Roseimicrobium gellanilyticum: one gene and its partners. The protein of the gene in region 2 interacts with the protein of the main gene of each other region in a pairwise test. Links are inferred from orthologs where the notes say so. Each region holds a gene or a part of one and is shown on either strand. Other genes may lie near its edges. The genes, in order: tsaE, rlmB and DES53_RS12165.

Region 1 (4,224 bases), on a different replicon or contig from region 2:
ACCGTGCTGGACTATTCCGTGTTCGACGCCGTGCGCGCGGGCTTCGGCAAGGTGGTCTTCGTCATCCGCCGCGATTTTGAAGAGGAGTTCAAGACGAAGGTTGGCAGCCGCTTCGACAAGCGCGTGCCGGTGGAGTACGCCTTCCAGTCCATCACGGACCTACCGGAAGGATTCAGCGTCCCTGAGGGCCGCGTGAAACCCTGGGGCACCACGCATGCCGTGCTCGCCGCCGAAGCGCAGGTGAAGGAACCCTTCGCCATGATCAATGCGGACGACTTCTATGGTCGTGACGCCTTTGCCAAGCTCGCCGCAAACCTGCCCACGCTTCATCCCGTGGATGGACGCAAGCGCTACTCGCTCGTTGGCTTCCAACTCAAGAATACCCTCTCCGAGCACGGCAGCGTGGCCCGCGGCGTGTGCACCAGCCACGAAGGCAAACTCACCTCCGTGACGGAGATGACCAAGATCGTGAAGACTCCCTCCGGCGCCCGCAACGAGGAAGACCCGGACAACCACATCGAACTCACCGGGCACGAACTCGTGAGCATGAACTTCTGGGGCTTCACCCCGGATGTCTTCCCGCAGCTTCGCGAGGCGTTTGTAAACTTCCTCAAGAAGGATGGCACCAGCCAGAAGTCCGAGTGCTACGTGCCCAAGGAAGTGGACCTCTTCATCAAGCAGGGCACCGCGGAAGTGGAAGTGCTGCAGACCTCCAGCTCCTGGTTCGGCGTGACCTATCCCGAGGACAAGGAAATCGTCGTCGCCAGCATCAAGAAACTCACGGACGCCGGAGAATACCCTGCGCCTCTGTGGGGTTAAGACGTCAACGATTGCCACACCATGCCCAGCCCCACGGTAGAGAAGCTCATGCGCGTTCTCTACCGGGACGGCGTGGTGTATGACATCGATACGGATAGCCTTATCCGCGAGTGTGCGAACAACATGAGCGCGCTCGCGCTCTTTGGGGTGCTCTCCCGCATGGATGATGCGGCACCGGATTTCGGTGACCAACTCAGGGAGCGGATGAAGGAGTTGAACGTCTTTGGTCCTAGTTATCTCATCAGCTTCAATGACGGCAGATGGGACGGCCTTAAGGCAGAAACAAGCGATGCGGAGGAAGAGCTGGGTGCTTCATCGCGTTTCGAGTGCTTCCTGAAGCTGATATGGATGTCGGATGAGGCCGCGTACTTCGCCTTCAGCTTTGTGGACTATCTCAGCGCGCCTTATGTGCACGGCGCTTCCAGAAAGCGAGAAGGCAACATGCACCATGTTCGCTTGGAACTAGATTCACCCGAGTGCCTCAACAAATTTATCGAGTCGCTGCGAGGACCGTTCTTTGTGAAAGTAGAGGAGTCCTCCGAAGAGATCTTTTGGAAGGCGCCCTCGCACGCAGTGTGAGGCGAGGCGAAGCAGAAAGTAGTCCGCCGAGCCTCGGCGGTCAGTTGCAGGAAGTCGGGTCTCCTGACCGGACAGTGGCTGGCGGGTTTTCCTACCCGCCACTTACTTTCCGCATTCGTCAAAGATGTCGGCTCACATCCCCCCCACCGCCGCCCTGACCGCCGAAGGCTCGGCGGACTACTTTCTTTTCGGCTGCGTCACATACGCCTCCGCAAGATAGACAGGCTCCAGCGCCCGTTTCGCCAGTTCGGCAATCTCATCCTCCACCATCCCCGCAGCAATCTCCGCGAGTCCAATCGCCGAGGGCATGACACACATCACATCCTCCAGCCCAAGCGGCACCTTGCCATCATAGGTGTACCAGGGTGTATCCATTCCTCGTGCCGCATGCTTCTCGCGGAAAGCATCTGCATCCATGGTGACCACTTCGCCCACCAGTTCATCACCACGCACCTCCGCCACGAAATACTTCCCACGCCGCGCATCGCCACACACGACAAACCTGTCACCCACCCCACCATCCACCTCCGGTGCCAGCACCGAAGGCAACCCAATCAACGGAACGCCACGAGACATGGCCACACCTTGCGCCGCAGCAATGCCGATGCGCACACCGGTATAAGACGCCGGACCAGTCCCCACGACAATCGCGCGCAAGTCGTCTCCGCACTTCTCCAGTGCTTCCCGCAAGGGCTCAAAGAGCTGCGAGTTGTGCGAACGTTCGGACGAGAAGCTGTGCTCGTACACCACAGTCGCGTCACCTTTCACCACCGCCACGCTGCCGCGAGGGGTGGAGGTTTCGATGGCAAGAACACAGTCAGGCATGGCAAGGCTCAAGCATCACCTTTCCACCACCTGCCGCGCGCCGTCAGGCAGGATTTCAAAATGAAACCACCGGGCCCCATCAGGGATCAGTTCCGGAAAGCGGTCGGCCCATTCCACGATGACCACGCCACCACCATCCAGATAGTCATCCCACGCGATGTTCAGCACTTCCTGCGCGGCATCGAGCCTGTAGAAATCGAAGTGGAATGCCGGAAGCCTGCCGCCTTCGTATTCATGCACCAGGGTAAACGTGGGGCTGCTCACCTCCGCATCGCTCCCAAGCCCGGCCACGATGCCCTTGGTGGCATGCGTCTTGCCGGCACCGAGGTTGCCCACGAGCGCAACGATTTCCCCGGATTTCAAGGTCGATGCCAGTTCTCGCCCCCAAGCCACCGTGTCTTCCACCTGTGCGAGCCGCGCTGTCATCTTGCCGGTCCAAAATGATCCCAGCCATGCCCGGCAAAAGAGGGCTTCACCCCGTGACCTACCGGGACAAACCTGCCGATGCAGGTCATCGGCGTTTCAGGAAACTTCCGGCTCCATGCGCTCTCAAGCCGTCGGGCGGCTCTCAGCGGCACGGCAAGCAGCAACTCATAGTCCTCCCCGTCGCTCCATGCCTGTTCACGCGTGCAACCAAGATGCACAGGGAGGGAACTTTCCTCCAGCACGAACTCCACCCCACTGGCCAACGCCATGCGCGGCAGGTCCTTGGCGAGGCCATCACTGATGTCCATCATCGCATGCAGCCGGGCATTGTCCGCCAGCCAGTCAGCCTCCGAGAGACGCGGGATGAAGGTGAGATGGTGCCCCCCTTGCGAACCACCGAGCTTTCCCGTGACCATGATGGCATCGCCTTCTCTCGCACCGTCACGGCGGGCGCAGCGCGTGGTTTTCACCCTCCCGGCGAGGCTCACGGAGATCACCAGTTGATTTCCTGACGAGGTCTCTCCACCCACGAGAGCGATGTTGAAGAGGTTCGCGCAACGCTGCAGACCATCATAGAGCCGCTCCACCCATGACACCTGCGTGTCGGGCGGGAGCACCAGCGTGACGAGCGCATGCTGGGGCTCTCCGGCCATGGAGGCGATGTCGCTCACCACACGAGCCATGGCTTTCCACCCCACCTGCTCGGGAGCGTGCTCACGGAGGAAATGCACACCTTCCACCACACAATCCGTCTTCAGCAGTTGAAGCCACCCACGCGGCGCGGGTAGTACCACAGCACAATCGTCACCCACGCCTTTCACCACGTCCTCACGCCCCGGCAACTTCTCAGTGAGCAGTTGCACCAGGCGGTTCTCTCCAATCTCGGAAACAGTCGACATGGTTGGAATCTCAGGAAAAGGCAGCAGCCGCAGCCATCAGGAAAATGTTCCAGGCATTAAAAAACATGTGCATGAAGACGGGCACCAACAGGCTTCCCGTCTGCTCGTACGCCACAGCAAAGCCCAGGCCGAGGACAAACAATTCCGGCGCGGTTCCAACGTGGAAATGGACGATGGCGAACATGACTGCGGAGAAGATGGTGGCAAACCAACGGTCCGTGAAGCGCTTGGCTACTCCATACACAAACCCCCGGAAGATCAACTCCTCCGTGACAGGCGCAATAACAATCGCCATAAATCCCATCAAAATGCGGAACCCCCAGTCCGTGGTCTTGCGAAAGGAGTCCACGGTTTCCTGCGGGGACTGATCCTGGGAGATACCATCTTTCAGTGATGCCACCAAAAACACCACCGCGTAGGTAACGACGATCGCCAGGAACCCCCACAACAAGGCGTGGTGCACCGGCATGTGCCTCAAACCGAAGAGCTCCGGCGGGTGCAAATCCCGGAAGAGCCTCAGGTAGACGATGATGAAGGTGCAGATCACGAGCATGAACAGCATGCTCGCCAGGATGCCCACGGTATTGGGTCCGTCCGGGTCCTCGGTTGCCCGGGTTGCTGCGCCCGACTCTCCACCCGGGGCGAAGAAGCTCGACCCGATGATGACCAGCAGAAG
Region 2 (5,431 bases):
GCCTGGAAATCCCGTGGCTTGTCTCCGGGAGGACGGAAGACGTTCACGATACTGGCCTGGCCCTCGTCATCCACGAAGACATCGCGGGGGCTCAGCATACGGTAGTGGTGGCCACGCCCGGTGGCGTGCCCCATGGCTTCCGCGACATTGGCGATGATGTCGACCAGTTGCTTTTCCTTGAACTTGGTGCCTGCCTCCTGAAGCTCTTCGACGGAGCGTCCATTGGGCATTTCGCGGGTGTAGAAATGGCGGCCGCCCACTTCCAGCGCCTCGTAGAGAGGTGCGATGCGTGGGTGTGCGATGGAGGCCTTCACGCGTTCGCGCTCATGGAAGGCATCCAGCGCACCGGGTTGGTTCACCCTATCGGGACGCAGCAGCACCAGCACGACCTCGCGGTTCACCCCGCGCTGGATGGCCAGGTAGGTCTCCGCGTCACGTTCCGCATAGAGGTGCTCGGTGACCGTGTAGTTTCCGAGGTCGGTTTTCGGTGCCAGACTGTGGGGCTGGTTCTCCTCGTCGTCTTCCACGAGTACCGCCTTTGCCACGCCATCATCAGGAACGGCAACAGCCACTGCCACAGGAGCCGACATGACTGCCTTCGGTACAGCGGTTGCGGGCTTGGCGGCACCAGATTCGCGGAGGCCGAGCACTTCACTGAAAAGTTGGGACTCGTTCACGGGCTCCACCATGAGGGGGCAGCCTTCGAAGTACTGCTCGTAGCCGGTCAGTTCGTACCGGCTTGTGAAAATCGTGCGTACCTGCGGGAACTTCTGCTTCACCGCATCACGAAGATCGAATCCGGTGTAGCCGCCCTCCTTGAGGTAGCCCTCGCTGACCAGCACATCGAGCCGCTTGAGTGTCTGAGCTACAATCACACCGGTCTCGGCGTCTTCCGCTTCCAGCACGGTGACACCACGGCTGGTGAGCGTAGCGACGCGGCGGGTGCGTACCTCCGCATCCGGATCCACAAACAGCACCACTATTGAGCCAGGAGTTTCGTTCACTTGGGGAAGAGGGAATTGTCCAGGCCACCGGGCGAGTTGCGCCGGGCCGTTTCCCGCAGTGACTCAGGCTGTACCTGTTCACCCACCAGTCTGTCCTGGTAGAACAGTTTCACTATATAACCGTGAAATTTGCGCCTGCCGAGATCGCGGATTTGCTCGGCGGTGGGAGGAGGGAGGTCGTAGACCACGTCCACGAGTTCCTCGCGTGTTTCGTCCTGCCAGTTTACGGGGTCGGATACCCAGCTTTCTTTCGGAGGTGCGGCCCGCACCTGCTCGATGCGCTCGCCGTTATTGACGGACTCAAAGAGCAAGACATGGATGGCCATTTCTCCGGGATTGATGGTGGCACCGGGAGTCGAGATGACAGGGACGCGCACGGTGATGCGCTCGCCTTTCTGCACGGTGGGATCCTGGACCACGGTGCAGTTGCCAAGGCGTACCGGGCTGGCAGGAGTGCCGGGAGGCGGCGCCGATTCGGCGGCGGCATCCAGCTTGGACTTCGCCAGCAGGTAGTAGCCGCCTGCCTCAGCCTCACCCAAAGCAGCGATCTGCTTCCACGATGCCTGCGCTTTGGTGCCAAGGCCCATGGCTTCGTAGGTCAGGGCCATTTCGCCCAGGATTTCGGGATGGTTTGGTTCCCGCAGATCCGCCGTACGCAGTTCGTCGAGCGCGGCGCGCATGTCCTGCAGCTTGCGTGCGTGGCGTGCAGCGGTGACCGATTCTCTTGCCTGCGGGTTCTTCAGCTCCTTGCCGGGAGGCAGTGCCGGAAGCCGGGAGGGCGCCAAGGAGGGCTCACCAATCGGTGCAATCGTGGAGGGCGTCATGGCAACACCCGTCAGCGCAGGCAGGGTGTTCGTCATCGGGGGCGGCGGCTGGCTCGCAAGCGCCGCAGCTGTAGGCGCCGGCGGGCGCTCCAACGGCATGATGGGAATCGTGGGATTCACGGGTGCGCTCAGATCCGAGGGCAGGATGGGCGGTGCGAGCACCATCGAGTCTGGCGGCAGGGGAGTGGATGGCGGAAGTGTGACGGGTGCAGGGGCAGGTATGGGCGAGACGGCCGGTGCCGGCATGCCGGAAGTGGCGGTCAAGGGGGCGCCGTTTGCTTGAGCAGAGGGCTGTCCCACGCCATGCCAGAACGCCCATGCCACACCGGCCACCGTGGAGGCCGCGAGCACGCACAGCACCCCCTGGGCAAGGTAGTGAGCCTTGTCCGAATCCGGGTGCAGGATGGCGGAAGTTTGGGGCATGAAAAAATTTGGAACCCGAATGCTAGGGGTTTGAACCCAGCGTGTCAATCACACGCAGGACTTTCACCAAGTCATGCTGATTTTTTGCACGTTTCCGTCGAGATTATGGATTCGTGCGGAGGAAAAAGAATGATTACAGGCGTTGCCTGACGACCTCGAAAAGGCAGACGCCGGTGGCTACGCTCACATTCAGGCAGGGCACTTTGCCGCTCATGGGAATTTGCGCGAGAAAGTCGCAACGTTCTCCGGTGAGACGGCGCATGCCTTCACCCTCTGCACCCATCACGATGCCGACGGGACCTTTGAGATCCATTTCATAGAGGGACTTGCCGGCCTCATCGGCCGTGCCAATCAGCCAGACGCCAAGCTCCTTCAGCTTGTCCATGGCCCGAGCCAGATTGGTGACGCGTGCGATGGGTACGTTCTCCGCGCCGCCGCAAGCAATCCGCCGCACGGTATCGGTCACGGGCGAACTCTTGTCCTTGGGCACCACCACCACGGATACCCCGGCAGCATCAGCGGTGCGCAGGCAGGCTCCGAAGTTGTGCGGGTCCTGCACGCAGTCGAGGATCAGCACCAGGGGATTCGGACTCGCTTCGATAAGTTGGCCCAGGTCGCCCTCGTCATAGAAATGGATGTCGCCAACAGCAGCGGTGTGCTTGTTGGCCCGGGCTTCGTGGCGTTCGTTGCGGCGCATGGGGAGGGAACAGGATAGGTCCGATGTGTGGGACCAAGAGTCAAGCCGTGTCTACTCTTCCAATGCCCGCCCAATGAGCTCGGAGCCGTAAACCGGTTTGGGAACTTCACGTGGTTCGCACAGGACGCGCACCATGCGGTCGAAGACTTCCTTGCCATTCACGATCTCAATCTCCACGCGGAGGAAGTAGATGGGTACCACCAGATCCTTGATTTCAGGGAAACGGACGAAGTCCTTTTCCGTGGTGACAATCATCTCCACGTCGCGCCGCTCGCAGCGGTCGAAGAACTGCTTGATCTCACGGAGCGTGAACCGGTGATGATCGGCGAAGCGGTGGAAGACTTCCACCTTCGCCCCCAGCTTGCGCAAGCCGTTCTCAAAGCTCTCGGGTACGGCAATGCCGCTGACGGCGCCGATGTGCGTGCCGTAAAGACGCTCCAGCGGAATGCGTTCACGCGTGGAGATGTTCTCAAGGTGCATGGGGCGGTGCCGGCACTCGATGATCTCCGCGACGCGGTTGTACTTGCGCAGTTCCTTGATGATTGCGGTGTTGTCCGAGCCATCGCACTTGGTGAGGAAGATGTAGCTCGCGCGCTTGAGATGGCGCGGCGGCTCCCGCAGTGTGCCGCGGGGGAGGAGATAACCGTTTCCCCAGGCGGCGGTACGATCCACCAGCACCATGTCGAGCCGGTGTTTGAGACGGAGATATTGCAGGCCGTCATCCAGCAACAGGATGTCGGCTCCAAACTTTTCGATGGCATGCAGTCCGGCCTTCACGCGATCCTTGTCCACCACCACGGGCACGCCGGGGAGGTTGCTGGCCAGCATGAAGGGCTCATCACCGGCGGTGTGGCTGTCCAGCAGCACACGCTCGCCGTCGCTCACGACACGAGGAGGATTCTGCGGAAGCTTTTCGCCACGGATGCGGGCGAGCCATTTCGTCCAGATGCGCACGCGCTTCTGTCGCTTGCTCTTGTAGCCACGGCTGAGGATGGCGGGCTTGCGACCGCGCTTTTGCAGAGCGCGTGCGAGGAGCTCTGCCACGGGTGTCTTGCCCGTGCCGCCCACCGTGAGATTGCCAATGCTGATGACGGGAATGCCGAGATGGTGATCGTGAATGTAGCGGTCCCGGTAGAGCTTCAAACGAAGGCGTACCAATCCGGCATAGACGTACGACAGCCCGTGAACAAGCACGCGTGCGAGGCTCTCCTTCCAACCGCGACGGTTGTGGAGGATCACCTCGATGCCCCACTGCTCCAGTTCTTCGAGGCGATCCTTCATGACGGCTAGGCGGTGTCTTGAAGAGGCTTCGCGCCAGTGTTGTCGGCAGTCACCACAATAGTGCGGCCGGTGGCGCCAGTCTTCGCCAGTTCCTGCTGCATCGCGCTGGCGATGGCTGCTGGATCGCCGGAGGTGGTCAGGCACGCGACCGCTGAGCCGGAGCCGCTGAGATACCCGCCGATGGCCCCGGCATCGACACCGGCATCGACGATTTCAAACAGGCCCGGTACCAAGTGGCGGCGGTAGGGCTGGTGCAGGAAATCTTCCAAGGCCGCGCCCATGCGCTCATATTCACCGGTCGCGAAAGCCGAGACCAAAGTGCAGGCGTGTGAAGTGTTCCGGGCGGCGTCGGAGTGAGGCACGCTCTCCGGAAGGGCAGTGCGGGCGTGGGCGGTCTGGACTTCGTACTCCGGGATGAGGATCACGGCCTTCAGCCGGTCGTCCACGGGAAAGCGGAAACGCTGCTCCTTGCTGGCCACGGCGAAGCCCCCGAAGAGGGCGGGAGCGACATTATCCGGATGACCCTCCGCTTCGGAGCAGAGGGCGTAGAGTCGCTCTCTGTCCAGTGGGCGGCCGCACAGTTCGTTCAGCCCCATCATGATACCCAAGCGGACGGTCACGCTGCTACCGAGTCCACGGGATTGTGGGACATCCCCCTTGATGCTCCATGAAAATGGGAAGGGGGCCTCCTCCACGTCTGGCTGCTGGAAAAAGAGCGCGGAAATGGCCTCCACCATGGGGTGGTGCGGCTCGATGTGAGGCCGGTCACCCTCTAAAATCGTGACCGTGGTGTGGTTGTAGAGGGACAGGGCCAAGCCAAGGCAGTCATAGCCGGGGCCGAGATTGGCGGAAGTGGCTGGAACGGAAATGGTGACGGATTGGGGCACCCCAATAGCATGGCGAAGGTGACCCTTCGGGCAAATGGCGAATGTACGAAAGTGGGCCGGTCGCGGCAGCAATTCTTGAATCCCCGGTCGACAAGCGCCCTGCGCCGTTCATTGGTCACGGCTCCCCACATCATCCCTTCCTGACTCCCTACCATGGCCCGCTCTGACAACCGCGCTCCCGACCAACTCCGCGAAATCCGCTTCCAGCCCGACATTGCTCCCCATGCCACGGGCTCGGTGCTCGTGTCTTTTGGCAAGACGCAGGTGATCTGCGCCGCGACCATTCAGGACGAAGTGCCCCGCTGGATGAAGGTG
Region 3 (5,356 bases), on a different replicon or contig from region 2:
GTCGTTGTCGGAATCGCCCAGGACTTCTGCATACCAGTGGACGTAGTTGGTTTCGCTGTAATTGTTGGGATCACTTGGATAGGGATCTTCCTCGTCAATGATTCCATCCGAATCGCTGTCGGGCGGGCCGTAGGGCTGTGGATCCTCCCAATTGAGCGTGCCGTCGTTGTCGGAATCCCCCCGGACCTCTCCATGCCAGTAGATGTGATTGATTTGGCTGTAGTTGTACGGATCGATTGGATAGGGATCTTCTCCGTCAGTGATCCCATCCGAATCGCTGTCGGAAGGGCCATATGGCACCGGATCCTCCCAATTGAGAAGGAGATCGCCGTCTTGGTCATCGTGAAAGGTTTGTCCCCATGCGATGCCATTGATGGGGCTGAAGTTGGTCGGATCGTTGGGAAAGGGGTCGTACGCATCATACCAATTGTCGGAATCACTATCCGTCGTTGTGGGGTCGTAGGGGACCGTGGGCTGCGGGTCCACGGGATTCTTGAAGCCGTCTCCATCATAGTCCGAGTAGCTGGCGCCTGGGTAGCTTGGAAGCTGCCCGCCGGGATAGGTCACGCCGCTGAAATTGTGCCACTCGTCATAGTCGGAGACCTCGTCATTGTCCGTATCCCAGTCCGTGAGAGAGACGGCGAGGGACGGTTTTACGAGATGCAATTCGTCGCCGTCGGAGAGTCCATCGTAATCGGTGTCGAAGCTGAAGGGATCGCTGCCTTCGCTGGCTTCCTCGTCATTTGTGGCGCCGTCGTTGTCCGCATCGTTGTTCTGCAGATTGAGATCCGCCAGGGTCGTCACCTGACTCGTCAGTGGATCGGACCAGGTATCGTTGCTGCCGTTGAAGTCTGAATCCGACCAGCTGGCCATGCCGCTGGGCAGGGGGCTAAAACTCATTGCGGCGACCGCAAGGATTTGCATCCAGCCCGCCCAAGGACGACGACACCGAGAGAGCAAATGGGTGTGACGGGCGGAGCGTGCTGGCATGGCGATTGCGTGTGGAGGCTCGGACGACAGGAGTTTTCTTAACTTCGATAAGAAATTCCCTTGCTATCAGGTCCGCAGCGGGGGCTCAAGATCTTTGTGCCATGCCGTGGTAAATTGCTGAAGAATCCCCGGGGGTACAAGACTCCCTAGACAAGACTAAAATCCCTGAAAATCAACCCTCTGGGGCACGGAGCGCTACCGTTCAAAAATTCCGCAAATAAAAATCTACACAGCGGAAGTCTTTTTTGTTCTAATCGGATCGGAAAGACACCCCTGGCTTGGGGACTCTCCCGCAGAATATAACATATACATAACCTAAATACCTCAGTAATAAAACATGAAAACGAGACTCCAACAGGGCTTCACCCTGATCGAACTCCTGGTCGTGATCACCATCATCGCCATTCTGGCGAGCCTGGCGGTGCCGACCTTTGGTCGAATCCAGGAAAAGGGCAACATCACGAAGGCGATTAGCAATTGCCGTCAGATCATCACCGCCATGCGCATCTATTCTTCGGATCATGGCGGCAACTACATGGACAATGCCAAGACCGAGGACGACACGAATCCTCAGGATGCCAACTCGGCGTTCCGTATTCTCTTTACGGAAAACATCCTGGACAACGAACTTATCTTCGGCAGCCCGGTGAGCAAGTATGTGCCTGATGGCAACATCGGGGGCAAGGACGATACGCAACGCACCAAGGCGGTGGAAAGCGGCGAATGCCACTGGATGATGACCAAGGGCCTCTCCGACTCAGCCTCCGGCAGCGTGCCTCTCGTGTATGAAAACGCCACGAGCGGAGAGTGGGATCCCACCTGGGACATCGACAAGAAGGGCACCAACGCGCGCGGCCGTTCGTGGTCCAGTGGCGTGGTCATCGGCATGAACGACAGCAGCGTGGGCATCCAGCCGCTGGAAGAGAAGAAGGGTACGTCCAAGCTCAAGGACATGGGCGAGGGCAACAACCTCTTCAGCCAGCATGGTGAAGACTTCGAAGTGCTCGACATTGCCGAAGGTGGCTAAGAAATTGCTCAACTGGTAACAGTGTTGATCATGATGCCGCAGGCCGACCGCCTGCGGCATCTTTTTTGGGGTTGCGACAGCGGTGCTTTGGTTTAAAAGCACAGCTTTCCTTGCGCTGCGCAGGCAGCCGCAGTTCATTCCCAGCATTTCATGTCAGCCACCCTTGTGAATGAAATCGGAGCCACGTTGCGGCGCAGGTCGTTCAGCGTTCGCATGGCGTTGTTCCTGACTCTGTGTTGCTGGATGGCCGGCACTGGAGCGGTGCGTGCTTTTGATACGGTGATTCTTGACCCGGGTCACGGCGGGCATGACCGCGGAGCGGCCATTGGGTACGTGTTTGAAAAGCATCTGGCACTCGATACCGCACGCCGGGTGGAGCAGCTGCTTCGCGCCCAGGGGCTCAAGGTTATCATGACCCGCAGCTCGGATGTCTTCATCCCGCTGCCCGGACGTTCCTCAAAGGGGAACAGCGTTCGCAATGCTGTCTTTGTCAGCATCCACTACAATTACAGCCGTGGCGGCTCTGGCAATGGTCTGGAAACCTTCTACTGCCACAATGACAGCTACAAGCTGGCTGGCTACATCCAGGCCTACATCATCCAGGAGTCGCGTCTCTCCAATCGTGGCGTGAAGCATGCGAACTACCACGTGATCCGCGAAACGTCCAAGAACCCCGCCGTGCTGGTAGAGTGTGGATTTGTGAGCAATTCCAGCGAGCGTGCCGCCATGATGACCGGCCTGTACCGCGAGCGTCTGGCCGTGGGCATCGCCAAGGGCATTCTGGCGTATCGCATGGACAAGTAGTATGCTGGCGCATGATTGTCTCGTGCGCGCAGATGCTGGAGGGTGAACGGGTGGCGTTTGCGCGTGGCGTGAGTGCCGCCGATCTCATGGAGGAGGCTGCCCGTGGTATTTTTGAGGCCATTCGCCAATTCCATCCCCAGCCGGGTACGGCGGTCCTCTATCTTGGCAAAGGGAACAACGCGGGTGATGCACTGGTGGTGGGGCGCCTCATGCTGGACTCGGGCTGGAAGGTGCTCGCGCGTCCCGTGGGTGAGGTGGCGGAGTTCAAGGAACTTCCGGCAAAGCATTGGCAGGTGATCTCCGACCGGGTGCCGATCGTTGCGGATCTCTCTCCTTTGTACCGCGAGCCTGGTGCTTTGGTGCTCGTGGACGGCATCCTCGGGATTGGTGCGTCGCCCTCTCCGCTCAAAGGCGCCTATGCGGCAGCAGTGGGGGAGATGAATGCCCTGCGCCGTGCCCGTCATGCCTTCACGGTCGCCATCGATTTGCCCTCGGGGCTGAATCCCACGGCGGATGCGCCATCGGAGAGCGCTTGTGTGGAGGCTGACCTCACCGTCACGGTCGCTCATGCGAAGGATGTCCTGCTCGCCGATGGCGCCACGAAGTGGGTGGGCCGACTGGCCATCGCTCCCCTGGCAGAGCTGGAAAGCATCCACACCGAGGAGACCGCCCGCGTGATCACTTCGCGTGATCTGCTACCGGAGCTGCCGTGCCGCTCATTTGATTTCCACAAGGGACAGGCTGGACGGGTGGGCATCGTGGCGGGTTCGCGAGGTTTTGTAGGTGCGGCGCTTCTGACGGCCACAGCTGCCCTCAGGGGAGGGGCAGGACTGATCACCCTGTATGTCATGGAGGAGGACTACTCCATCTTCGCAGCGCAGGCTCCGCTTGAGGTCATGGTGAAGCCTGTCGCGGACTATCTGGAGGTGCTGGCGAACAAGCACGATGCCCTGGCCATTGGCCCCGGTTTGGGAAAAGAATCCCAGGAGCGCATTCTTGAGATCATCCAGCTCTCGGAGGCGCCCATGGTCCTCGACGCGGACGCTCTGAACATGCTTGCTGAGGGACATCTGGATCTTTTGAAGACTCTCAAGGCACCGGCACTGCTGACACCGCATCCGGGAGAGATGCAGCGCCTGACCAAAGGCGGAGCTCACGTGCATGCCGGTGCTACCCGGCGTGAACAGGCCGAGAAGATGTCCGTCGCTTTCCCCGGTACCACCTGGCTCTTGAAAGGTTCACGTACGGTGATCGCAACGCAGGATCAGGCGACCTCCTTCAACACCACCGGACAACCCGGCATGGCCACGGGTGGCATGGGGGATGTGCTCACCGGATTGTGCGCCGCGCTGATGGGTCAGGGATTGTCGCTTCATGAAGGAGCGTGCCTTGGAGCCTGGCTCAGTGGGAGATCGGCAGAGCGGGCAATGCTTGCCGGGCAGTCGGCGGAGTCCCTGTCGCCGGGCGACGTGCTTGCGCATTTGGGCGAGGCGTTTACCGACCTGAAACGTGGGGTGTTTTGACGGCCTGAGTAGACGGGGCGCTGAAAGCTGGCGGAATCATTCCGGTCCGGCCATTGCCTTCTGCCCCGGCCCGTTTACAGTCCCGCGCCATGAAAAGCAAAGGACTCGGGTGCCTGATCACTTTCCTTGTTGTCGCGCTGGTTTTCAGCGTGCTGTTCAATTTCGTCGGAGCGGCGGCCTTGCTGGGCATCGGCTTGGAGGAGTCGCAGTTCGCCTATGTGCAGCCGAAGCAGAGGTTCAGCCAGGTGCTGGAGCAGAATGCGTTGAACGACTCCAAGGACAAGATTGTGCAGATTGACATGGAGGGCATCATTGCCAGCGGGTCCGCGGGTCAGCTGTTTTCCTCCGGCGGCATGAGTGTGGATGGTGTCAGGCGCGCGCTGGAACAGGCCACGAAAGACGGTGCCGTGAGGGCCATCGTTTTGAAAGTGAACTCCCCCGGCGGTGAAGTCACAGCGTCGGATACGTTGTATCACGCAGTAAAACAGGCCGCGAAAATCAAGCCGGTGGTGGTGTACATGGACAGCATGGCGGCTTCCGGCGGCTACTACCTCGCCTGCGGCGCCACCAAGATTGTGGCCAATGAGACCACGCTCACCGGCAGCATCGGTGTGATCATCCAGACGCTGAACTACAGCCAGACTTTTGACAAGGTGGGCCTGCAGACCCTGACCTTTGCCAGCGGCGCCTTCAAGGACAGCCTCAGTGGTTCCCGTCCCATGCGTGATGATGAAAAGGCCTACATCCAAAACCTCGTGACACAGATGTATGACAAGTTCCTCGGCATCGTCTCCCAGGCGCGTGGCATCGATACCGAGACTCTGAAGAACGGCATCGCCGATGGACGTGTGCTCACCGGCAAGGAAGCCCTGGAGAAGAAGCTGGTGGACAAGGTCGGCTACATTGAAGATGCCTACGCTCTGGCGAAGGAACTCTCGAGCTCCGCCAATGCCATGGTGGTGCGCTATCAGCACACCCCCAGCTTTGGTGATATCCTCGGTGTGCTGGGAGA

Evidence for each region.
Region 1: the proteins of rlmB (region 2) and tsaE interact in binary tests that used the Escherichia coli proteins (3 or more experiments, as listed by UniProt). The link is inferred for Roseimicrobium gellanilyticum from one-to-one orthologs.
Region 3: the proteins of rlmB (region 2) and DES53_RS12165 interact in binary tests that used the Escherichia coli proteins (3 or more experiments, as listed by UniProt). The link is inferred for Roseimicrobium gellanilyticum from one-to-one orthologs.

Annotation. Positions count from the first base shown.
Region 1 is NZ_QNRR01000003.1:573,085-577,308, forward strand. What follows is about bases 945-3,926. They hold tsaE (tRNA (adenosine(37)-N6)-threonylcarbamoyltransferase complex ATPase subunit type 1 TsaE), read right to left. Parts: upstream 2,650-3,926; coding sequence 2,239-2,649; downstream 945-2,238. Other genes in these bases: DES53_RS12135 (hypothetical protein), read left to right, coding at 945-1,398; tsaB (tRNA (adenosine(37)-N6)-threonylcarbamoyltransferase complex dimerization subunit type 1 TsaB), read right to left, coding at 1,576-2,223; DES53_RS12150 (thiamine-phosphate kinase), read right to left, coding at 2,646-3,548; DES53_RS12155 (CPBP family intramembrane glutamic endopeptidase), read right to left, coding at 3,559-3,926. Also shown: DES53_RS12130 (nucleotidyltransferase family protein), read left to right, coding at 1-819; more of DES53_RS12135, read left to right, coding at 841-944; more of DES53_RS12155, read right to left, coding at 3,927-4,224. UniProt on the Escherichia coli protein: Required for the formation of a threonylcarbamoyl group on adenosine at position 37 (t(6)A37) in tRNAs that read codons beginning with adenine.
Region 2 is NZ_QNRR01000013.1:67,149-72,579, reverse strand. The notes cover bases 1,167-4,112. They hold rlmB (23S rRNA (guanosine(2251)-2'-O)-methyltransferase RlmB), read right to left. Parts: upstream 2,949-4,112; coding sequence 2,385-2,948; downstream 1,167-2,384. Other genes in these bases: lpxK (tetraacyldisaccharide 4'-kinase), read right to left, coding at 3,000-4,112; DES53_RS26615 (hypothetical protein), read right to left, coding at 1,167-2,251. Also shown: DES53_RS26620 (SUMF1/EgtB/PvdO family nonheme iron enzyme), read right to left, coding at 1-1,004; more of DES53_RS26615, read right to left, coding at 1,001-1,166; more of lpxK, read right to left, coding at 4,113-4,229; thrB (homoserine kinase), read right to left, coding at 4,235-5,116; rph (ribonuclease PH), read left to right, coding at 5,270-5,431. UniProt on the Escherichia coli protein: Specifically methylates the ribose of guanosine 2251 in 23S rRNA.
Region 3 is NZ_QNRR01000003.1:577,714-583,069, reverse strand. The notes cover bases 2,218-5,088. They hold DES53_RS12165 (NAD(P)H-hydrate dehydratase), read left to right. Parts: upstream 2,218-2,832; coding sequence 2,833-4,344; downstream 4,345-5,088. Other genes in these bases: sppA (signal peptide peptidase SppA), read left to right, coding at 4,434-5,088; DES53_RS12170 (N-acetylmuramoyl-L-alanine amidase family protein), read left to right, coding at 2,218-2,821. In the rest of the region: DES53_RS12180 (hypothetical protein), read right to left, coding at 1-873; DES53_RS33860 (type II secretion system protein), read left to right, coding at 1,328-2,017; more of DES53_RS12170, read left to right, coding at 2,168-2,217; more of sppA, read left to right, coding at 5,089-5,356. UniProt on the Escherichia coli protein: Bifunctional enzyme that catalyzes the epimerization of the S- and R-forms of NAD(P)HX and the dehydration of the S-form of NAD(P)HX at the expense of ADP, which is converted to AMP.